DNA from 4 places in the Alicycliphilus soli genome. Region 1 is predicted to be linked to each of the others. Evidence: predicted binding sites of a transcription regulator. Region 1 holds the regulator's gene; each other region holds the start of a gene.
What was found. Region 1 encodes sigma-54, which starts transcription at its own class of promoters, with help from an activator protein. Its sites were predicted from a motif close to TGGCANGNAANCTGCTTT; they were not measured.
Positions count from the first base shown of each region.

Region 1 (4,702 bases):
ATCCTGACCGGTCAGACCCGTGAGCGCATGCACCTCGTCGGCCAGAAAGCCCTCGACGCCGGCGGCGCAGGGCAGGAATAGTTGCAGGGTGTTCATAGAGCCCGCCAAGCATAAGGGATGGCCTTCCGTCCAGGCGCACGCGCCATTCTTCGCTCGGCTTGCGCTGCCATGGAACGTCCGCGGCCGTCATCCGTCGGTTTTTTTTACATCCGTCACACCCGGGCGGAGCAGAAGTCAAGCAAATCAAAGACTTACATGTGCGGCATGCAAACTGCTTGTGATCCATTCACCTGGACATGGAGGCCTATCATGAAGTGCTGCTCAATCCTTGCAAGCGCCGTCACTTGGTTGCTGCTCAGTGTTGCAGGCATGGCTCAAGCGGCGGTCATAGATTTTGAGGACGTGCCCTTGGGTGGCGGCGATTGCAACTATGTCGGTCTGTCGCTAGACAGCCGTGGATTCACCTTCACCGGCAATCCGGCCGATCCCGTTGCCACTCCCTTTCTCTATGTATGCAACCCAGGGATACTGCAGAGCAATACATCGGCGGCTCTGATCAATACCGACGAGCGATCCATCCTGACCATGACGAAAAGCGACGGCAGCAGCTTTTCGCTGTCCTCCTTCTATGCCGGCGGCAGAACGGAAAACTATGAACCGTCGCTACCGGTGATCGACTACAGCGTTGCGTTCGGCATCGACATAGTCGGCCATCTCGTCGGTGGCGGGACGGTGTTCACCTCGGTTGTGCTGGATTCAGAGGCGCCGTACGACTGGAGTCTGTTCGTTCTTCCCGCGTCGTTCACCGATCTCGTGTCCGTGGTTTTCACGGCCCAAGGGGACGGTGACATCCCTGAATTCCTTATCGATGACATCGTCGTCGACATGGCACGACCAGTCCCCGAGCCGGCGTCACTGGCGTTGCTCGGCACAGCGCTTTTCGGCCTCGTACTTGCGAAGCGCAGCGGTGCGGCCAAGAGGCGGAGAGTCTGAGCGCCCCCGCAGCGTCACCATGCAGAAGCGGGGCCCATCCCCCGCAGCTCGCCATGCGTCTGGCGCTCCTGCCCTGGGTCAGCGGGCCGCCACGGCCAGGAGCAGTTCGCGCACCGAGTCGGGAATCGGTGCGGGCTTGCGCCCCACGCGGTCGATGAAGACGATGCCGGTCTTGCCGCGCGCCACCTCGCGGCCCGCGGACACCTCGGTCATGCGGAACACCAGGTCGAAGCCATAGCGGTTGAAGTCCTGGGGCGTCATCTCCACACGCAGGGTCTCTCCATGGAAGGCCTCGGACTTGTACTGCGCCAGCATGTCGCCGACGACGGTGGCCAGGCCCTGCACATTGCCCTCGGTGTAGCCCAGCGAGCGAAAGAAGCGCACGCGCGCCTCCGACACGAGGCTGAGCAGCTGTGCGTTGTCCAGATGTCCGCCCTGGTTGACATGGCTGATGTAGACCTGCAGTTCGGTGCAGAAGCCGAACGAAGCCGGAAGTTCGAAAATGATGCGTGCCATGTGGCCTTTCGTTGTCAGAGCGCCTTGCGCAGATTGGCCGGCGCGATCTTGAGCGCCTCGCGGTACTTGGCCACGGTGCGGCGTGCGCACTCGATGCCCTGCTCCTTGAGCATCTCGGCGATCTGGTTGTCCGACAGCGGCTTGCGCGCGTCCTCCGCCGCGACGAACTGCTTGATGAGTGCACGCACCGCCGTGCTCGATGCGTTGCCGCCGGTCTCCGTTCCCAGACCCGAGCCGAAGAAATACTTGAGCTCGAACGTGCCCTGGGGCGTGGCCATGTACTTGGCCGTGGTCACGCGCGAGATGGTCGATTCGTGCAGGCCGAGCTCGTCTGCGATCTCGCGCAGCACCATCGGGCGCATGGCCAGCTCGCCATGCACGAAGAAGTTCTTCTGCCGCTCCACGATGGCGCGCGAGACGCGCAATATGGTGTCAAAGCGCTGCTGAATGTTCTTGATGAACCAGCGCGCCTCCTGCAGTCGCGCCTGCAGCGCCTGATGGCCCTCACCGCCCCGACCACCGCGCAGGGCACTGGCATAGATGTCGTGCACGCGCAGCCGCGGCATGACGTCGGGATTGAGCTGCACGCTGAAGCTCTGCTGCGCGCCGCGTCCGGTCTTTCGGACGATCACGTCGGGCACGATGGCATTGCGCTCCACGTCGGCAAAGCGCCGGCCCGGGCGCGGCTCCAGCCGCGCGATCAGCGCCATGGCCTGGCGCGTGTCCTCCTCGCCGGTCGCGCACAGCTGACTGAGGCGGCGCAGGTCGCGCTTGGCCAGCAGGTCCAGCGGCTGGCGGCAGATGCGCAGCGCCGCCTCCACCACGGCCGGGTCGCCCTCCTCGTGGAGGTTCATGGCGTGCAGCTGCAGCGTCAGGCATTCGGCGAGATCGCGCGCGCCCACGCCGGTGGGCTCCAGGCTTTGCAGCAGACCCAGGGCGACGGTGAAGCGGTGCACCAGCTCGTCGAGCTGCTCGGCATCGTCGGCTCCGGCCAGGCCCACGGCCAGCGACTCCAGCGTGTCTTCCAGGTAGCCGTCGTCGTTCAGCGATTCGATGAGAAAGCGCAGCGCAGCGCGGTCGAGCTCGGACAGGCGCAGCGACAGGGCCTGGCGGTGCAGGTAGTCGGTCAGCGACTCGTGGCTGCGCGCCAGGTCGGCGGCGTCGGCCTCGTCCTCATCGGCGCCGGAGCCGCTGCGCACCGTGCCATCGCCGCCCCATTCGCCGTCTTCGACGGCCGCGTCCATGCTGCCGTCGCCCTCCCAGTCGTCGGGCGTATCGACGGCCGGAGTTTCCACGTCATTTTCGTCTCCAGCGCTTATCTGGTCAGCGTTGGTAGCTTCTGAATATGTAGCATCAGCAGGGGCCTGAGGGTCGGGCTCGGGCGCCCCGTCGTCGGACGAGAGCTCGAGAAACGGGTTCTCGTCCAGCATCTGCTCGACCTCCTGGGCCAGCTCCAGCGTGGACAGCTGCAGCAGGCGAATGGACTGCTGCAGCTGCGGCGTGAGCGCCAGATGCTGCGAGACACGCAGCGACAGATTCGGTTTCATGCCCTCTCTTTCACTCCATGCCCCGTGTCACATGCCTGCATCCCGCTCACATGCGGAAATGCTCGCCGAGGTAGACCCGGCGCACTTCCGCGTTGTCCACGATGTCCGACGGCGTGCCCTGCGCGAGCACCCGTCCCTCGCTGATGATGAAGGCGTGATCGCAAATGCCCAGGGTCTCGCGCACGTTGTGGTCGGTGATCAGGACGCCGATGCCGCGCTCCTTGAGAAAGCCGATGATGCGCTGGATCTCGATCACGGCAATGGGGTCGATGCCGGCAAAGGGCTCGTCGAGCAGGATGAAGCGCGGCTGTGTGGCCAGGGCGCGCGCGATCTCCACGCGCCGGCGCTCACCACCCGAGAGCGCCAGGGCCGGCGACTGGCGCAGATGCTCCACGCGCAGCTCCTGCAGCAGGCCGGTGAGCTGGCGCTCGATCTCGTCGCGCGCCAGGGGCTTGCCGGAGGCATCGGTCTGCAGCTCGAGCACGGCACGCACGTTGTCCTCGACGTTGAGCTTGCGAAAGATCGAGGCCTCCTGCGGCAGATAGGACAGACCCAGGCGCGAGCGCCGGTGTATGGGCATGTTGGCCACCGACTGGCCGTCGATGCGGATGTCGCCGCCGTCACTGCGCACTAGGCCCACGATCATGTAGAACGAGGTGGTCTTGCCCGCGCCATTGGGGCCGAGCAGCCCCACGACCTCGCCCTTTTGCACGACCAGCGACACATCCTTGACCACCTTGCGGCTGCCGTAGGACTTCTGCAGGTGCAGTGCCTCCAGCCGGCTGCCGCCGTTGGCAGTGGCGGCGGCGCGAACACGCGTCTCGTCCATGGCCGCGCTCACTTGCCGTCACCCAGGCTGGGGGTGGCGCGCAGCGCGGGTGGCTCGGCGGGCGCCGGCGCGGCCGGCGGCTGCTCCTTGGGTGCCAGCACCGCACGCACGCGGCCACCGGAGGCGCCGTTCCTGTCGCCGCCCGGCGTGGCCTTCTGGCCATCCACGGTGAAGACGTCGGTGATGTTGTTGTAGACGATGAGCGCCCCCGTCAGCTCGTCGGCCAGCGTGGCCTCGCGGTAGCGGCGCAGCTCGGCACGGCGGATGAGCTTGACGATGTCGGTACGGCCGTCGTACTCGATGACCTCGCCCTCGCCCTCGACATATTCATCGGGCGCGCCCGGCGGCGTGTCGCGCTTCTGGCGGAAGAAGGCGCGCTTGCCCGGCTCGGCCGTCACCACGCCATGCTGATAGCCCTCGGGATCCTGACGCACCTCCAGCTGCGCGCCGCGCAGCACGATGGTGCCCTTGGTCATGACCACATGGCCGGTGAACACGCTGGTCTGCTTGAGCTCATCGTGGCGCAGCGCATCGGCCTCGATGTTCATGGGCTTTCCCCGGTCAGCCTTCTCGGCATGCGCCGCAGGCAGACAGGCCAGCGCCAGGGCGCCATACAAAAGGAGGGAGGACGGTCGGATTTTCATAGGGCACGATTCTTGCGATCATTGTACTGACGACCCCGCGTTCCCGCGCCGTCGCGACGGCAGGACCAAAAAAAAGCGCGCCCGAGGGGCGCGCTCCGCGGTACCTGGCGGCAGCGACTTCAACCCTTGCGCACCTGCGCAACCAGCTGATCGACGATGCGCAGCACGTTGTC
Region 1 covers NZ_CP160388.1:3,542,777-3,547,478, forward strand. Annotated here, with positions in the region: gene ABUE11_RS16730 (THUMP domain-containing protein) at 1-96, opposite strand, end outside; gene ABUE11_RS16735 (PEP-CTERM sorting domain-containing protein) at 310-993, shown strand; gene ABUE11_RS16740 (thioesterase family protein) at 1,072-1,509, opposite strand; gene ABUE11_RS16745 (RNA polymerase factor sigma-54) at 1,524-3,056, opposite strand; gene lptB (LPS export ABC transporter ATP-binding protein) at 3,103-3,885, opposite strand; gene lptA (lipopolysaccharide transport periplasmic protein LptA) at 3,894-4,529, opposite strand; gene ABUE11_RS16760 (thiol:disulfide interchange protein DsbA/DsbL) at 4,649-4,702, opposite strand, start outside.

Region 2 (4,702 bases), 650 kb from region 1:
TCGGCTTCGAGGGCTGGTCCATGCGCGTGCGCCTGGACGAGGACACGCTCAAGGCCGTGGCCCTGCGCACCAACGCCGAGTATTTCCACGCCGCCACGGCGCAGGACCTGCGCAAGGTCTACGAGACGCTGAGCTCGCGCATCGCGGTGGAAACCAAGGAGACCGAGGTGTCGGCACTGCTGGCCCTGGCCGGGGCCATGCTGCTGTTGCTGGCGGGGGGCTTGTCGGTGTGGTGGTTCGGCAGAGTGCTGTGACGCCGCTGCACCCGAGGAGCCGCCAAGGGACTGCTGCGCCCATGGCAGCCGCCATGGCTTGATGTCCTGGAGGTTGGCACCCACGCCATGCCAGGCCGGAGAACCCGCATGACCACGCCACGACAGCAAAACCACATGACACTTGTCATGCCAAGCGCAAAAGCAAAGGGGCTGCGCCCCTGGCGCAGCCCCTTGTTCTGCCTGGTGTCACCGCATTGCGGTGACGCCTTTCACACCCTCATCAGGCCTTGGTAGAGCGGCGACGTGCCACATAGCCCAGGCCGGCCAGCGCCAGACCCACCAGGGCCAGTGATCCAGGCTCGGGTACCTGCAGCGGGTTGGTGGAGATGGTGAGGCCGAACGAAAGGGCCGTGCTAGCGTTTTCCGGCGTCGTGAAGCCGAAGCAGCCTGCACCCAGCCCGGCCGCAGCACATGCGGATGGCGGCAGCGTGCTCAGCACCCCACCCGAGGTCGGGATGGCATTCACAAAGTAGGTGTTGCCGTCATAGGTAAAGCTCTGGTTGAGGAAGCCAGAAAGCTGCACGAAGATGTCGTTGCAGGGAGTCGGGCTACCAGGCACGGGGCAGGGGTTACTGTTCGGCGTTTCGACGAACCTGATCTGGTAACTGATCACGTCGGGGGGGAGAGCTGAACCTGCGGGACTCACCGGCGTCAGTACCAGCGAAACGTCCAGCGTCGCATCCGTCAGGGAGCTCCCGGTGATGGGGCGGTTGTTGTGCGTCAGCGTGACGCTGGGGGCAATATAGGGCGGGACGGGCATGCCGCCGCCGATTATCGTATTCACATTTGTTGGCGCGGGGTCGGTAATCGCCAGGCTGCTCTGAACACCGCCGCCTGCTGTAGTAGGAGTACCCCAATGCAACGTGTCACCCGTCTGGGTTACGCCGGGATTGGGCGCAAATGCCGACCAGCTCCCGTCGACCGCTGCATTCCAAACGGTCACTATCGGGCCTGCGTGGCTCAGGGCACTGAAGGCAACCGCACCCGCTGCAAGCAGAAGTTTGGCAAAGTGTTTCATGATGGCTCCTGTGAATGGTTTGGCACACGAGGCCGCCTGGTCGCCGGGAATATTCCAACTGGTGACGCACACAAACCGCCCCCTCGTGTTTAAGCATATCCCGTACCAAAATTCGGACGCGCCGCAAGTCATTGAAACAAAAGGGATTTTCTTCAACACCAACTCAACAGTCATCGTTGCGTGTAAAGAAAACCGACGGTCAAAACGCTGCCTCGTACACGGGCCATAGCTATTCGGGCGTGGACAGGTGTCAAGAAAACCGACAGTCACTCGCCGGCTCTGGCCGGCTCATCCGTCTTGCGCACGAAGCCGGGGAGCGGGCGCAGCATGCCAAGGCCCATGCCTACTATCAAACCAGGAGCTGCATGGGCGCCACCACAAAGGGGCACAGCCTATTTTTCCGTCAATACTCCGGCCACCAAGCGCAGCACCCGGTCACAGCGCGCCGCCAGCGACTCGTCATGCGTGACCATGACAAACGCCGTCCCCTGCTCCCGCGCCAGGCGCAGCATGAGCGCAAACACCGCATCGGCCGTGGCGCGGTCCAGGTTGCCCGTGGGCTCGTCGGCCAGCACGCAGGCCGGGCGCGTGACCAGGGCGCGGGCAATCGCCACGCGCTGGCGCTCGCCGCCCGAGAGCTCGGCCGGGCGGTGCAGGACGCGCTCGGCCAGGCCCACGGCGGCCAGCATCTGCCGCGCCTGGGTGATGCATTGCTCGTAGGGCAGGCGGCGTATGCGCAGCGGCATGGCCACGTTGTCCTGGGCGGAAAACTCGGGCAGCAGGTGGTGAAACTGGTAGATGAAGCCCAGCTGCGCGTTGCGCAGCCGCCCCTGCTGCGCGGGCGAGAGCGCATGCACCGCCTGGTCGCGGAGCGTGACCGTGCCCGCCGTGGGCGCATCGAGCCCGCCGAGCAGGTGCAATAGCGTGCTCTTGCCCGAGCCCGAGGCGCCGACGATGGCCAGGGTCTCGCCCGCGTGCACGGCCAGGTCCACGCCGCCGAGCACGCTCACATCGAGCCGGCCCTCGGTGAAACGCTTGGCCAGGCCCTGGGCCTGGAGCACCACCTGGTTCTTGAAGACATTTTGGCCTCCAGCGCTTGTCTGGTAAGCGTCCATAGCTTCGTTATTCATAGCGCAGCGCCTCCGCGGGGTTGACGCGGCTGGCGCGCCAGCTCGGGTACAGGGTGGCGACGAAGGCCAGGATCAGCGAGATCACGGCAATCGGCACGATGTCGCTGCTCTGCGGGTCGCTGGGCATGCGGCTGATGAGGTAGATGTCCTTGGGCAGAAAGTTGGTGTGCAGCGCGCGCTCGATCGCCGGCACGATGACGTCGATGTTGAAGGCGATGCCAAGCCCCAGCAGCAGCCCGGCCAGCGTGCCTATCACGCCCACCATGGCGCCCTGCACCACGAAGACGCCCATGATGCTCTGCGGGCTCGCGCCCAGCGTGCGCAGGATGGCGATGTCGGCGCGCTTGTCCTGCACGGTCATGACGAGGGTGGAGACGAGGTTGAACGCCGCCACCGCGACGATGAGCGTGAGGATGATGAACATCATGCGTTTTTCCAGCTGCACGGCGGCAAACCAGGTCTTGTTCTGCTGCGTCCAGTCGCGGATCAACAGGTCGCCCGAGAGGCTGCGCGCGAGCTGCTGCGTGACCTCGGGCGCCTCGTGCAGGTTCTTGAGCTTCAGGCGCACGCCGGTCGGCCCCTCGAGGCGGAAGATGCGCTCGGCGTCCTGATGCGCCATGAGCACCAGGGCCGAGTCGTATTCATAGTGGCCCGAGTGGAAGGTGCCCGCCACCGTCATCTGCTTGAGGCGCGGCAGCACGCCCGCGGGCGTGACCTGGCCCGAGGGCGCGATCAGCGTCACCGCGTCGCCCGGCCGCACGCCGAGCTGCTGCGCGAGCTCGGCGCCCAGGATGACGCGGAACTCGCCCGGTACCAGGGCCTTGAGGCCTTGCACGTTCTCGGCTGCCAGATCCGTCACCTCGCCCTCGCGCGCGGGGTCAATGCCGCGCACCAGCACGCCCTTCATGTCCTCGCCGCGCGCCAGGAGCGCCTGGGCCGCGACAAAGGGCGCGGCGCCGATCACGTGGGGGTTGGCGCGCGCCTCGGCCAGCGTGCGCTCCAGGTCGGGCAGCGCGGCGCCGCCGGGCGCGAAGATCTCGATGTGCGAGACCACGCTGAGCATGCGGTCGCGCACCTCCTTCTGAAAGCCGTTCATCACCGACAGCACGATGATGAGCGCCGCCACCCCGAGCGCAATGCCCAGCATGGACACGCCCGAGATGAAGGAGATGAAGCCGTTGCGCCGCGTGGCGCGACCGGCGCGGGTGTAGCGCCAGCCCAGGGCCAGTTCGTAGGGAATTTGCATGGTGTGGAAGACTTGCGCGTCGCCGGGGACTCACCGGCCGCGCGGAACCCGCGATTGTGGCATCCCGGACAATAGCGCCCCATGTCCCCCACCCCCCATTTGCTCATCCCCCTGGCCGCAAGCCACGCCGAGGGATGCCAACAGGCCCTGCAGGGCCTGGCCCTGCCGCAGCTCGACCGGCTGCTCGCGCGCCTGTCGCCAGCGGGCCTGGACGCCGGCAGCGAGGCCGACCCCACGCCGCCGCACGAGCGCGCCCTGGCGCGCCACCTGGACCTGGCCGGCAACGCCCCGCCCTGGGCCGCCTGGCAGCGCCTGCAAGGCGGCGCAGAAGATGCGCTGACACAGGCCTGGGCCTTCATCACTCCCTGCCAGTGGCAGGCCGGCGCCAACCATGTGCTGCTGGGCGACCCGGCGCTGCTGCGGCTGACCGAGGAGGATTCGCGCGCGCTGCTGGCGATACTCGCGCCCTGGTTCGCCGAGGACGGCATCACGCTGATCTACGACCAGCCCACGCGCTGGCTGGCCTGTGGCGCGCCCTTCCAGGGCCTGGTCACGGCCTCGCTCGAGCGCGTGCAGGGCCGCGACGTGAGCCCCTGGCTGCCCGACAAGCAGCAGGCCCGCGCCCTGCACCGCCTGCACAGCGAGATGCAGATGCTGCTCTACACCCACCCCTTCAACGACGCGCGCGCCGCGCGCGGCCTGCCGCCCGTCAACGCCTTCTGGGTGCATGGCGCGGGCGCCCTGGCCCAGGCACCCGCCTCCACCGACGCGCCGGACATGCCCACCACGCTGCTCGAGGCCGCGCTGCGCGAGGACTGGCGCGCCTGGGCCGAGGCCTGGCGGGCGCTGGACGCCGGTCCCGTCGCCCACCTGGCGGACCATGTGGCGCGCGGCGGCGGCGCCCGCCTGACGCTGTGCGGCGAGCGCAGCGCCATGGCCTGGCACACGGCGCCGCGCGGCCTGGGCCAGCGGATTCAAAGCCTTTTCAGACCCCAGCGCTTTACCAGTGTGCGCGAGCAGCTATGAAAATCAT
Region 2 covers NZ_CP160388.1:2,890,006-2,894,707, forward strand. Annotated here, with positions in the region: gene ABUE11_RS13675 (VWA domain-containing protein) at 1-254, shown strand, start outside; gene ABUE11_RS13680 (THxN family PEP-CTERM protein) at 496-1,293, opposite strand; gene ABUE11_RS13685 (ATP-binding cassette domain-containing protein) at 1,686-2,408, opposite strand; gene ABUE11_RS13690 (lipoprotein-releasing ABC transporter permease subunit) at 2,416-3,669, opposite strand; gene ABUE11_RS13695 (phosphoglycerate mutase) at 3,751-4,695, shown strand; gene recJ (single-stranded-DNA-specific exonuclease RecJ) at 4,692-4,702, shown strand, end outside.
Region 2: the regulator sigma-54 is predicted to act here: its motif matches at 1,384-1,401, upstream of ABUE11_RS13680 (THxN family PEP-CTERM protein).

Region 3 (4,702 bases), 1.9 Mb from region 1:
AGAAGGCCGACGGTAGCGTGGACATCGTCAACACCGGCGCCGCCGGCACGCCCCTGACCACGGCCGACAAGGCCCTGCTCACGGTGGACGTGTGGGAGCATGCCTACTACATCGACTACCGCAACCTGCGTCAGAAGTTCGTCGAGACCTTCCTCGACAAGCTCGTGAACTGGAAGTTTGCCGAAGCCAACTTCGCCTGATGCCAGGGGCGCCCGCACGGGCGCCGTCCGCACCATGGCCCGGGGCCTGGAGGTTTACCTCCAGGCCCTTTTTTGTGGGTCGGCTGTCAGTCTTCTATAAGACTTGAAAATAAATCGTCCAATTGAGCGGCAAATTTTTGCAATGCGATATTCGATTGCAAATTGCACGAATTTTCTCGGGCGACTCGCGCACAATCGGGGGCTGTCACATCGGATGACGGCGCGCGGCCGCCCGTCGGCAACGCAAGACCCTTGTTTTTGTTACCAGAGAGACGAAATGAGCACCCAGCAACCCACCATCATCTACACCCTGACCGACGAAGCTCCTCGCCTGGCGACGGCGTCGTTTCTGCCCATCGTGCGCGGCTTCGCGTCGGCTGCCGGCATCGATGTGGCCGAGAGTGACATTTCGGTCGCGGCACGCGTGCTGGGCCAGTTCCCCGATTGCCTGAGCGACGCGCAGCGCGTGCCCGACACGCTGACCGAGCTGGGCAAGAAGACGCTGCAGCCCGACGCCAACATCATCAAGCTGCCCAACATCAGTGCCTCGGTGGCGCAGCTCAAGGCGGCCATCAAGGAGCTGCAGGACAAGGGCTACGCCATTCCCGACTTCCCCGAAGACCCCAAGACCGACGAAGAAAAGGCCATCCGCGCGCGCTACAACAAGTGCATCGGCAGCGCCGTGAACCCGGTGCTGCGCGAGGGCAACTCCGACCGCCGCGCACCGCGCGCCGTCAAGGAGTTTGCGCGCAAGAACCCGCACAGCATGGCCGAGTGGAGTCCGGCCTCGCGCTCGCATGTGTCGCACATGATGCACGGCGACTTCTATCACGGCGAGAAGTCCATGACCCTGGACAAGGCGCGCGACGTGAAGATGGAGCTGATCACCAAGTCCGGCAAGACCATCGTCCTCAAACCCAAGGTCAGCCTGCAGGACCGCGAGGTCATCGACTCCATGTTCATGAGCAAGAAGGCCCTGGTGGACTTCTATGAAAAGCAGATCGAGGACGCGCGCAAGACCGGCGTGATGTTCTCCCTGCACGTGAAGGCGACGATGATGAAGGTCTCCCACCCCATCGTCTTCGGCCATTGCGTGAAGATCTTCTACCGTGACGCGTTTGCCAAGCACCAGAAGCTGTTCGACGAGCTGGGTGTGAACGTCAACAACGGCATGGTCGACCTGTACAACAAGATTGCCACGCTGCCGCAGAGCCTGCAGGATGAGATCAAGCGCGACCTGCACGCCTGCCACGAGCACCGCCCCGAGCTCGCCATGGTCGATTCGGCCAAGGGCATCACCAACTTCCATTCGCCCAACGACATCATCGTCGATGCCTCCATGCCCGCCATGATCCGCAACGGCGGCAAGATGTGGGGCGCCGACGGGCGCCTCAAGGACGTCAAGGCCGTGATGCCCGAGTCGACCTTTGCCCGCATCTACCAGGAGATGATCAACTTCTGCAAGTGGCACGGTGCCTTCGACCCCAAGACCATGGGCACGGTGCCCAACGTGGGCCTGATGGCACAGCAGGCCGAGGAATACGGCAGCCACGACAAGACCTTCGAGATCCCCGAGGACGGCGTGGCCAACATCACCGACCTGAACACCGGCGAGGTGCTGATGAGCCAGAACGTCGAAGCAGGCGACATCTGGCGCATGTGCCAGGTCAAGGACGCTCCGATTCGCGACTGGGTCAAGCTCGCCGTCACGCGCGCGCGCAATTCCGGCATGCCGGTCGTGTTCTGGCTTGACCCGTACCGCCCGCACGAGCGCGAGCTGATCACCAAGGTCAAGATGTACCTGCACGAGCACGACACCACGGGTCTGGACATCCAGATCATGAGTCAGGTGCGCGCCATGCGCTACACGCTCGAGCGCGTCGTGCGTGGCCTGGACACCATCAGCGCCACGGGCAATATCCTGCGCGACTACCTGACTGACCTGTTCCCCATCATGGAGCTGGGCACCAGCGCCAAGATGCTGTCCATCGTGCCGCTGATGGCCGGCGGCGGCATGTACGAGACGGGCGCGGGCGGCTCCGCGCCCAAGCATGTGCAGCAGCTGGTGGAGGAAAACCACCTGCGCTGGGACAGCCTGGGTGAGTTCCTGGCCCTGGCCGTGTCGCTGGAAGACCTGGGCATCAAGAACCACAATGCCCGCGCCAAGCTGCTGGCCAAGACACTGGACGCCGCCACCGGCAAGCTGCTGGACAACAACAAGAACCCCAGCCCCAGGACCGGCCAGCTCGACAACCGCGGCAGCCAGTTCTACCTGGCCATGTACTGGGCGCAGGAACTGGCCGGCCAGACCGAGGACGCAGAGTTGGCCGCCAAGTTCGCGCCCCTGGCCAAGCAGCTGACCGACAACGAGGCCAAGATCGTCGAAGAACTGAACGTCATCCAGGGCAAGGCAGTGGACATCGGCGGCTACTACCAGCCAGACCTCGCCAAGCTCGATGCCGTGATGCGCCCCAGCGCCACGTTCAACGCTGCGCTCGCGACGCTGGCGACCTGACGTGGTGAGGTACGTCTCCCCACTGTCTGCGGTGGGGAGGCTCCGGCGGCTGTGTGAGGTAAAAGGAAACGGCGAGCAAGCTCCACCGTTCAATCCGGACCGCCTTCCGTTCCGTAGTCGAATGGGCCGGGTAAGTGTCGGAAAATTTTACAGGCACCGCCGCCACCTGATTTGCATCACGAAAAAACTCTTTTAATACAATAACTTGGGTTCTTATTGCGTGGCTGGCACGATATCTGCTTATCTCTTGGTGAAGGGTTCATTGTTCAAATTCACCAGGAGGAGTGGAAAATGCTGAAAACCAAACTTGCTTCGGTCGCTGCTGCTGCAGTCCTGTCGCTCGGCGTCATGGGGTCCGTTCAGGCCGATCCCTTGACCATCATCAGTGGTGGCTTCAAGTTCACCATTGACAACTACGACTCGGGCACTACGCGGTACCCCAATGGCGCCCCCGTCTGCAACACGGTTGCGTCCTGCGACACTGCTGCTGGAATCAACAAGGCGCCGGGCTCCGTGGGTTCCGTCAACACCAGTGCCGACACCATGGGTATCTTCTCCGTGGCCCTGATTACGCGTATTTCGGACAATACGGTCTTCTGGCAGAAGGGCACAGACGGATATCTCACCGGGGTTTTTGGCAATTTGATGGACCATGAGGTGAACGCCGGCTGCATCGGTACCTCCTGCGTAACTTCGGCCAATTCCGTTGGTGGTACCTGGGCGCTGTACATGAACAACGTCGACTACGATCCCACGCTGGGTCCGCTGGTCGGCCCTGGCAAGGATCTGAATGCCCTGACGTACCCCGGCATCACCGGTGGCACCCTGTGGCTGTCGGGTGTATTTGGTACAGGTGCCATTGCTGGCGACACCACCACGACCTACACGTCGACCTACAACACCGCCACCCTGGCAGGTGGTGGTCAGGCCTATCTGGATGTTACCGGCGGCAGCGCGAAGAACCAGTTCGACACCAATGGCCTGACCGACTTGAACGGCAACAAGCACGACCTGTTCATGGACATCACCTTCAACGACGCCGATGGCAAGGCCAGCAGCATTGGTTGGACGGTGACTTCCGCCGGCCAGATCAAGGGCAATGCGGTTCCCGAGCCCGGTACCATGGCCCTGGCCGGCCTGGCCCTGCTGGGTGCGGGTCTCGCCTCTCGCCGCCGCAAGGCCTGAGTGTGTTGTGCTGGGTGGGGCGTCTCCGGCGCCACCACCCGGACACCGGGCGAGGTCGGCCACCTGTTAGGGGCCGGCCTTTTTGTTTGGGTGCGCATTGTCTACCCCGAGAACGTGGTGCTGGAGTGTCACGAATCGATGTGTCGGGATTTTTTACACGTCCAACCCAGGGGTGTAATGCGATCCATGGCTATCTGGGCTGTACGAGTGTCGGAGAACTTTACAGTGTCTTGTCAGCCTGACTAGGGGTTTGGAGAATCTCCTTTAATTTCATGAGGTTGGCGGTTACTCACTTCGTTGGCATAGTACCTGCTTGTAGGTGACTGAAACGGCTCTTGGCCCCGTTTCATTACAAGGAGTGGGAAATGCTGAAATTGCAACTTGCCTCTTTGGCCGCCGCCGCGGCCCTGTCGGTCGGTGTCATGGGTTCCGTGCAGGCGGGACCGCTGACCCTGATCAGTGGTGACTTCAAGTTCACCATTGACAACTATGACTCGGGTACCACCAAGTACCCTAATGGGACGCCCGTCTGCAATAGTGTTGGGTCATGTGACAGTGTTGCGGGCATTGCCCCGGCTCCGGGCTCGGTGGGTTCCAGCAACCCCAGTGCCGATACCATGGGTATCTTCTCGGTGGCTCAGATCTCGCGCATTTCGGATGGGTCTGTGTTCTGGCAGAAGGGCCCGGGTGAATATCTCACCGGTGTTTTTGGCAATTTGCAAGACCACTACGTGGATGCCGGCAGCATCGGGAGCTCCAACGTGACATCGACGCGATCCGTAGGTGGAACGTGGGCACTGTG
Region 3 covers NZ_CP160388.1:1,577,036-1,581,737, forward strand. Annotated here, with positions in the region: gene ABUE11_RS07465 (Fe-Mn family superoxide dismutase) at 1-200, shown strand, start outside; gene ABUE11_RS07470 (NADP-dependent isocitrate dehydrogenase) at 478-2,715, shown strand; gene ABUE11_RS07475 (PEP-CTERM sorting domain-containing protein) at 3,007-3,900, shown strand; gene ABUE11_RS07480 (PEP-CTERM sorting domain-containing protein) at 4,266-4,702, shown strand, end outside.
Region 3: the regulator sigma-54 is predicted to act here: its motif matches at 2,941-2,958, upstream of ABUE11_RS07475 (PEP-CTERM sorting domain-containing protein).

Region 4 (4,702 bases), 950 kb from region 1:
GGCCAGCTCGGCGCTGTCGGTGCGGCGCGGGTCGCAGACGATGATCCTGAGCGCGGGGTTGGCGCGCTTGGCGTCCTCTATGCGCCGAAACAATATCGGGTGCGCCCAGGCGGGATTGGCGCCGCTGATGAACAGCGTGGCGGCCTGTGCGATGTCCTCGTAGCAGGCGGGCGGTGCGTCGGCGCCCAGCGTGGCCTTGTAGCCGGCCACGGCGCTGCTCATGCACAGGCGCGAGTTGGTGTCGATGTTGTTCGTGCCCAGCAGCCCCTTGGCGAACTTGTTGAAGGCGTAGTAGTCCTCGGTGAGCAGCTGGCCCGAGACATAGATGCCCACGGCGTCGGGGCCATGCTCACGCACGGTGTCTGCGAGGCGCCGTGCCAGGCCATCGAGCGCCTGGCCCCAGGCTATGGGGCGCGGGCCTGCGCCGCGCGTCGCACGCTCCTGCGGCTGCAGCAGGCGCACCTGGGGCGCGAGCTCGGGCCGCGCCGTGAGGTGCAGGGTCGAGCCCTTGGAGCACAGCCGCCCCTGGTTGGCCGGATGCTCGGGGTTGCCGCGCACGCCGGTGATGCGGCCGGCCTCGCTCTCGATCAGCACGCCGCAGCCGACGCCGCAGTAGGGACAGGTGGAGGGGGTGATCGTCTTCATGCGCGCGCCAGCCTTTCTGCTCTGCGGCCTTACGTGCAGCGCAGCGCGGGCCCGGCGACGGGGCGGGTCTGCGTCAGCGCATGGCTGCCCAGTTCCTCGGCGTCAAGGTAGACGGCGCCGTCGCCATCGACCCTGACCTGAAAGGCCGGCGTGCAGCCCTCGTCGGGCGCGGCGGCCTGGCCGTTGCACAGGCCTATCGTCCAGTTGTGCAGCGGACAGGCGACGCTCTTGCCATAGACCGTGCCCTGGCTCAGGGGGCCGCCCTTGTGCGGGCAGCGGTCGAGCAGCGCAAACACCTCGTCGTCGGCGGTACGAAAGACCGCCACTTCGAGGCCCTGGGGGCGGGCCACGCGGCGCGCGCCCTGGCGCGGGATGTCTTCGACCTGGCAGATGTACTTCCAATTCGTGGTCATAGCTATACCTTTCATAGCTTTCAGCGCTTGTCTGTAGCGCGCTGGAGCCTTGTTTTATTCAAAGATGTGGAGCTCAGGCGACGGCGATGGGGATGAACTGGCGCTCGTCCACGCGCGCCTTCTCGCCCTCGAACCAGGGATCGGGCTCGCCCTCGAGCGCGAACTGCAGCCGCGCCCACAGCGCCTTGCGGTTCTCTGCGTCGTCGAGCACCTTCTGCTTGACATGCTCCAGCCCCACGCGCGAGACGTAGTGCACGGTGCGCTCCAGGTACCAGCCCTCCTCGCGGTAGAGCTGCAGAAAGGCGCCGCTGATCTCCATCACCTCCTCGGCCGTCCTGACCTTGGTGAAGAAATGCGCGACCTCGGTCTTGATGCCGCCGTTGCCGGCGATGTGGATTTCCCAGCCGGAGTCGACGCCGATGATGCCCACGTCCTTGATGCCGCTCTCGGCGCAGTTGCGCGGGCAGCCGGACACCGCCAGCTTGACCTTGTGCGGCGCGTACATGCGCCACAGCGCGCGCTCCAGATCGCGCCCCAGGCCGCTGCTGTCCTGCGTGCCGAAGCGGCACCATTCGCTGCCCACGCAGGTCTTCACCGTGCGCAGGCTCTTGCCGTAGGCATGGCCGCAGGGCATGCCGATGTCGTGCCACACGGCCTGCAGGTCTTCCTTCTTCACGCCGAGCAGGTCGATGCGCTGGCCGCCCGTGACCTTGACGGTGGGGATCTGGTACTTGTCCACCACGTCGGCAATGCGGCGCAGCTCGGCGGCGCTGGTCTCGCCGCCCCACATGCGCGGCACCACGCTGTAGGTGCCGTCCTTCTGGATGTTGGCGTGGCTGCGCTCGTTGATGGCGCGGCTTTGCGGGTCGTCCAGCGCCTCCTTGGGCCAGGTGCTGATGAGGTAGTAGTTGATGGCCGGGCGGCACTTGGGGCAGCCGTCGGGCGTCTTCCACTCCATGAAGGCAAAGACCTCTTCCTTGCTGATCAGGTGGTGGGTGCGGATGGCGTCGCGCACGGCCTGATGGCCATGCTCGGTGCAGGCGCACACGGGCTGGGCCGCGCTGGCCGCCTCGTAGGCGCCCCCCACGGTGGCCATGAGGATTTGCTCCACGAGGCCCGTGCACGATCCGCAGCTGGCGCTGGCCTTGGTGTGCTTGCGCACCTCGTCGATGGTGAACAGGCCCTTTTCCTTGATGGCCTTGCAGATCGTGCCCTTGGTCACGCCGTTGCAGCCGCAGACCTCGGCATCGTCGGGCATGCTGGCCGCCTGGTTCTGGCCGGCATGGCCGGCGTCGCCGATGTTGCTCTCGCCAAACATCAGCTTGTCGCGCAGCTCGGCCACGCTGCGGCCCTCGCGCAGCAGCTTGAAGTACCAGCTGCCGTCCACGGTGTTGCCGTACAGGCAGGCGCCAACGAGCTTGTCGTCCTTGAGCACGAGCTTCTTGTACTGGCCGGCGCCGGGGTCGCTGAGCAGGATCTCCTCCGTGCCCTCGCCGCCCATGAAGTCACCGGCGGAGAACAGGTCTATGCCCGTGACTTTCAGCTTGGTCGAGGTCTGCGAACCCTGATAGCGGCCGATGCCGAATTCCGCCAGATGGTTGGCCAGGACCTTGCCCTGCTCGAACAGCGGCGCCACCAGTCCATAGGCCGTGCCCCGATGCGCGGCGCATTCGCCCACGGCGTAGATGCGCGCGTCGGTGGTAGTCTGCATGGTGTCGTTCACCACGATGCCGCGGTTCACATGCAGGCGCATGAATTCGGCCAAGGCGGTGTTGGGGCGTATGCCCACGGCCATGACGACCAGGTCGGCCGGCACCTCACTGCCGTCCTTGAAACGCACTGCCTTGACGCGGCCGTCGTCGCCGCCGAGCAGCTCCTGGGTCTGCGCAGACATCAGAAACTGCATGCCGCGCTCGACCAGCGCCTTTTGCAGCATCTGCCCGGCCACGGCGTCGAGCTGGCGCTCCATCAGCCATTCACCGGCATGCACCACGGTGACCTGCATGCCGCGCTTCATCAGGCCGTTGGCGGCCTCCAGGCCCAGCAGGCCCCCGCCGATGACCACCGCGTGCTGGTATTTGGCGGCCGCATCAATCATGGCCTGGGTGTCGGCAATGTCGCGGTAGGCGAGCACGCCGTCCAGATCCTTGCCGGGAATCGGCAGCATGAAGGGGTTGGAGCCCGTCGCCAGGATCAGCCGGTCGTAGGGCACGCTGATGGTCTCGCCATCGGCCCTCGTCGCATGCACCATGCGCCGGGCTCGGTTGACTTCCGTCACCGTGCAACCGGTGTGCAGGGTGATGCCGTTCTCCTCATACCAGGACCAGTCGTTGAGCACGATCTGCTCAAGGGTTTGCTCGCCGGCCAGCACGGGCGAGAGCAGGATGCGGTTGTAGTTGGGGTGTGGCTCGGCGCCGAACACCGTGATGTCATAGAGATCGGGCGCGAGCTTGAGCAGCTCCTCCAGCGTGCGCACCCCCGCCATGCCATTGCCCACCAACACCAGATTCAATCGCTTCACCATCGTCTCCCAGGGGTCTTGCCCCCAGATGTCATTCAGGACAGGCGTCTGAACGCCACGGCACCCAAGGCGCCGCAAGAAGACGAGAGCAATGACCATGCCAGTTTTCACCGGCCCGGCCGCAAGGGGAAAGCACCCCATGGGCGCACCACAGCGCGGCGCGGGATGCCCTCATTGGGTGCGTAAAGCGCTGTGCAGCCCCCGGTGTCCTGCACCGTTGTGGCGCGCACGCCCGTGGCAATGGTTGCGGGCGTGCGCCGACCGCGCCGGTGTCAGCGGCTCAGGATGAGCTGCGCGATGACCCCGGTGGCGATGGCCACGAGCAGGTAGTCGCCACCATGCTGAACCCAGTGGTAGCCGCGCGGGGGCGCGCTCAGACGATGGGCACGCCAGTTGCTGACCACGTAGTGGTGACTGCGGTATCGGGAAGGCAGGCGGTCGCCGCGGTGCCAGCGGTGATCGGGCCCCGCGCCGCGCCAGGGACGCGGGCCATGGGCGTGGTGGGACGGGCCGGAATGCGAGTGCATGTGCGGGCCGCCAGGCCGCACATGCTTATGGCGGTGATGCGATTCATGGCGATGTTTCTGGCGCTGGTCGTGACGCCCATCGTGGCGCCGCTCGTCGCGGTGGTCATGGCGCGGGTCATGGCGTGGCTGGGCCTGCGCGCCCACCGTGGTCAGCCCCATCGCCAGGGCCGTGCAGGCGGCCGCCCAGGCCATGAGACGACGGCGGGGAGCCAGGGTTGCCGCGGTGGAGACAGAGGACATGTGGCGTGCTTTCATGACGGTGAACATGTGCCTATGGTCGCCCATCCCATGCCTCTCCGGCGGCTTCGCGCCCGGCCTTTACCCAAGTTTGCACGGGCTTCACCGCGCCTTGCCGATGTTTCCTGGTGGCCCGGCGCAGCGCCTGAACGGTGCGAGGTCAGCCGCGCACTGGGTGGATGGGCACGTAGAGCTCGCCGCCCGCGCGGTTGAACTCCGCCGCCTTGTCCTGCAGGCCCTGCTGGGCAAACTCGCGCACCTCCTGCGTGATCTTCATGGAGCAGAACTTCGGCCCGCACATGGAGCAGAAATGCGCCACCTTGGCGCTGTCCTTGGGCAGCGTCTCGTCGTGGTATTCC
Region 4 covers NZ_CP160388.1:655,005-659,706, reverse strand. Annotated here, with positions in the region: gene ABUE11_RS03105 (molybdopterin-dependent oxidoreductase) at 1-645, opposite strand, end outside; gene nirD (nitrite reductase small subunit NirD) at 675-1,058, opposite strand; gene nirB (nitrite reductase large subunit NirB) at 1,132-3,582, opposite strand; gene ABUE11_RS03090 (RcnB family protein) at 3,852-4,346, opposite strand; gene thiC (phosphomethylpyrimidine synthase ThiC) at 4,504-4,702, opposite strand, start outside.
Region 4: the regulator sigma-54 is predicted to act here: its motif matches at 3,665-3,682, upstream of nirB (nitrite reductase large subunit NirB).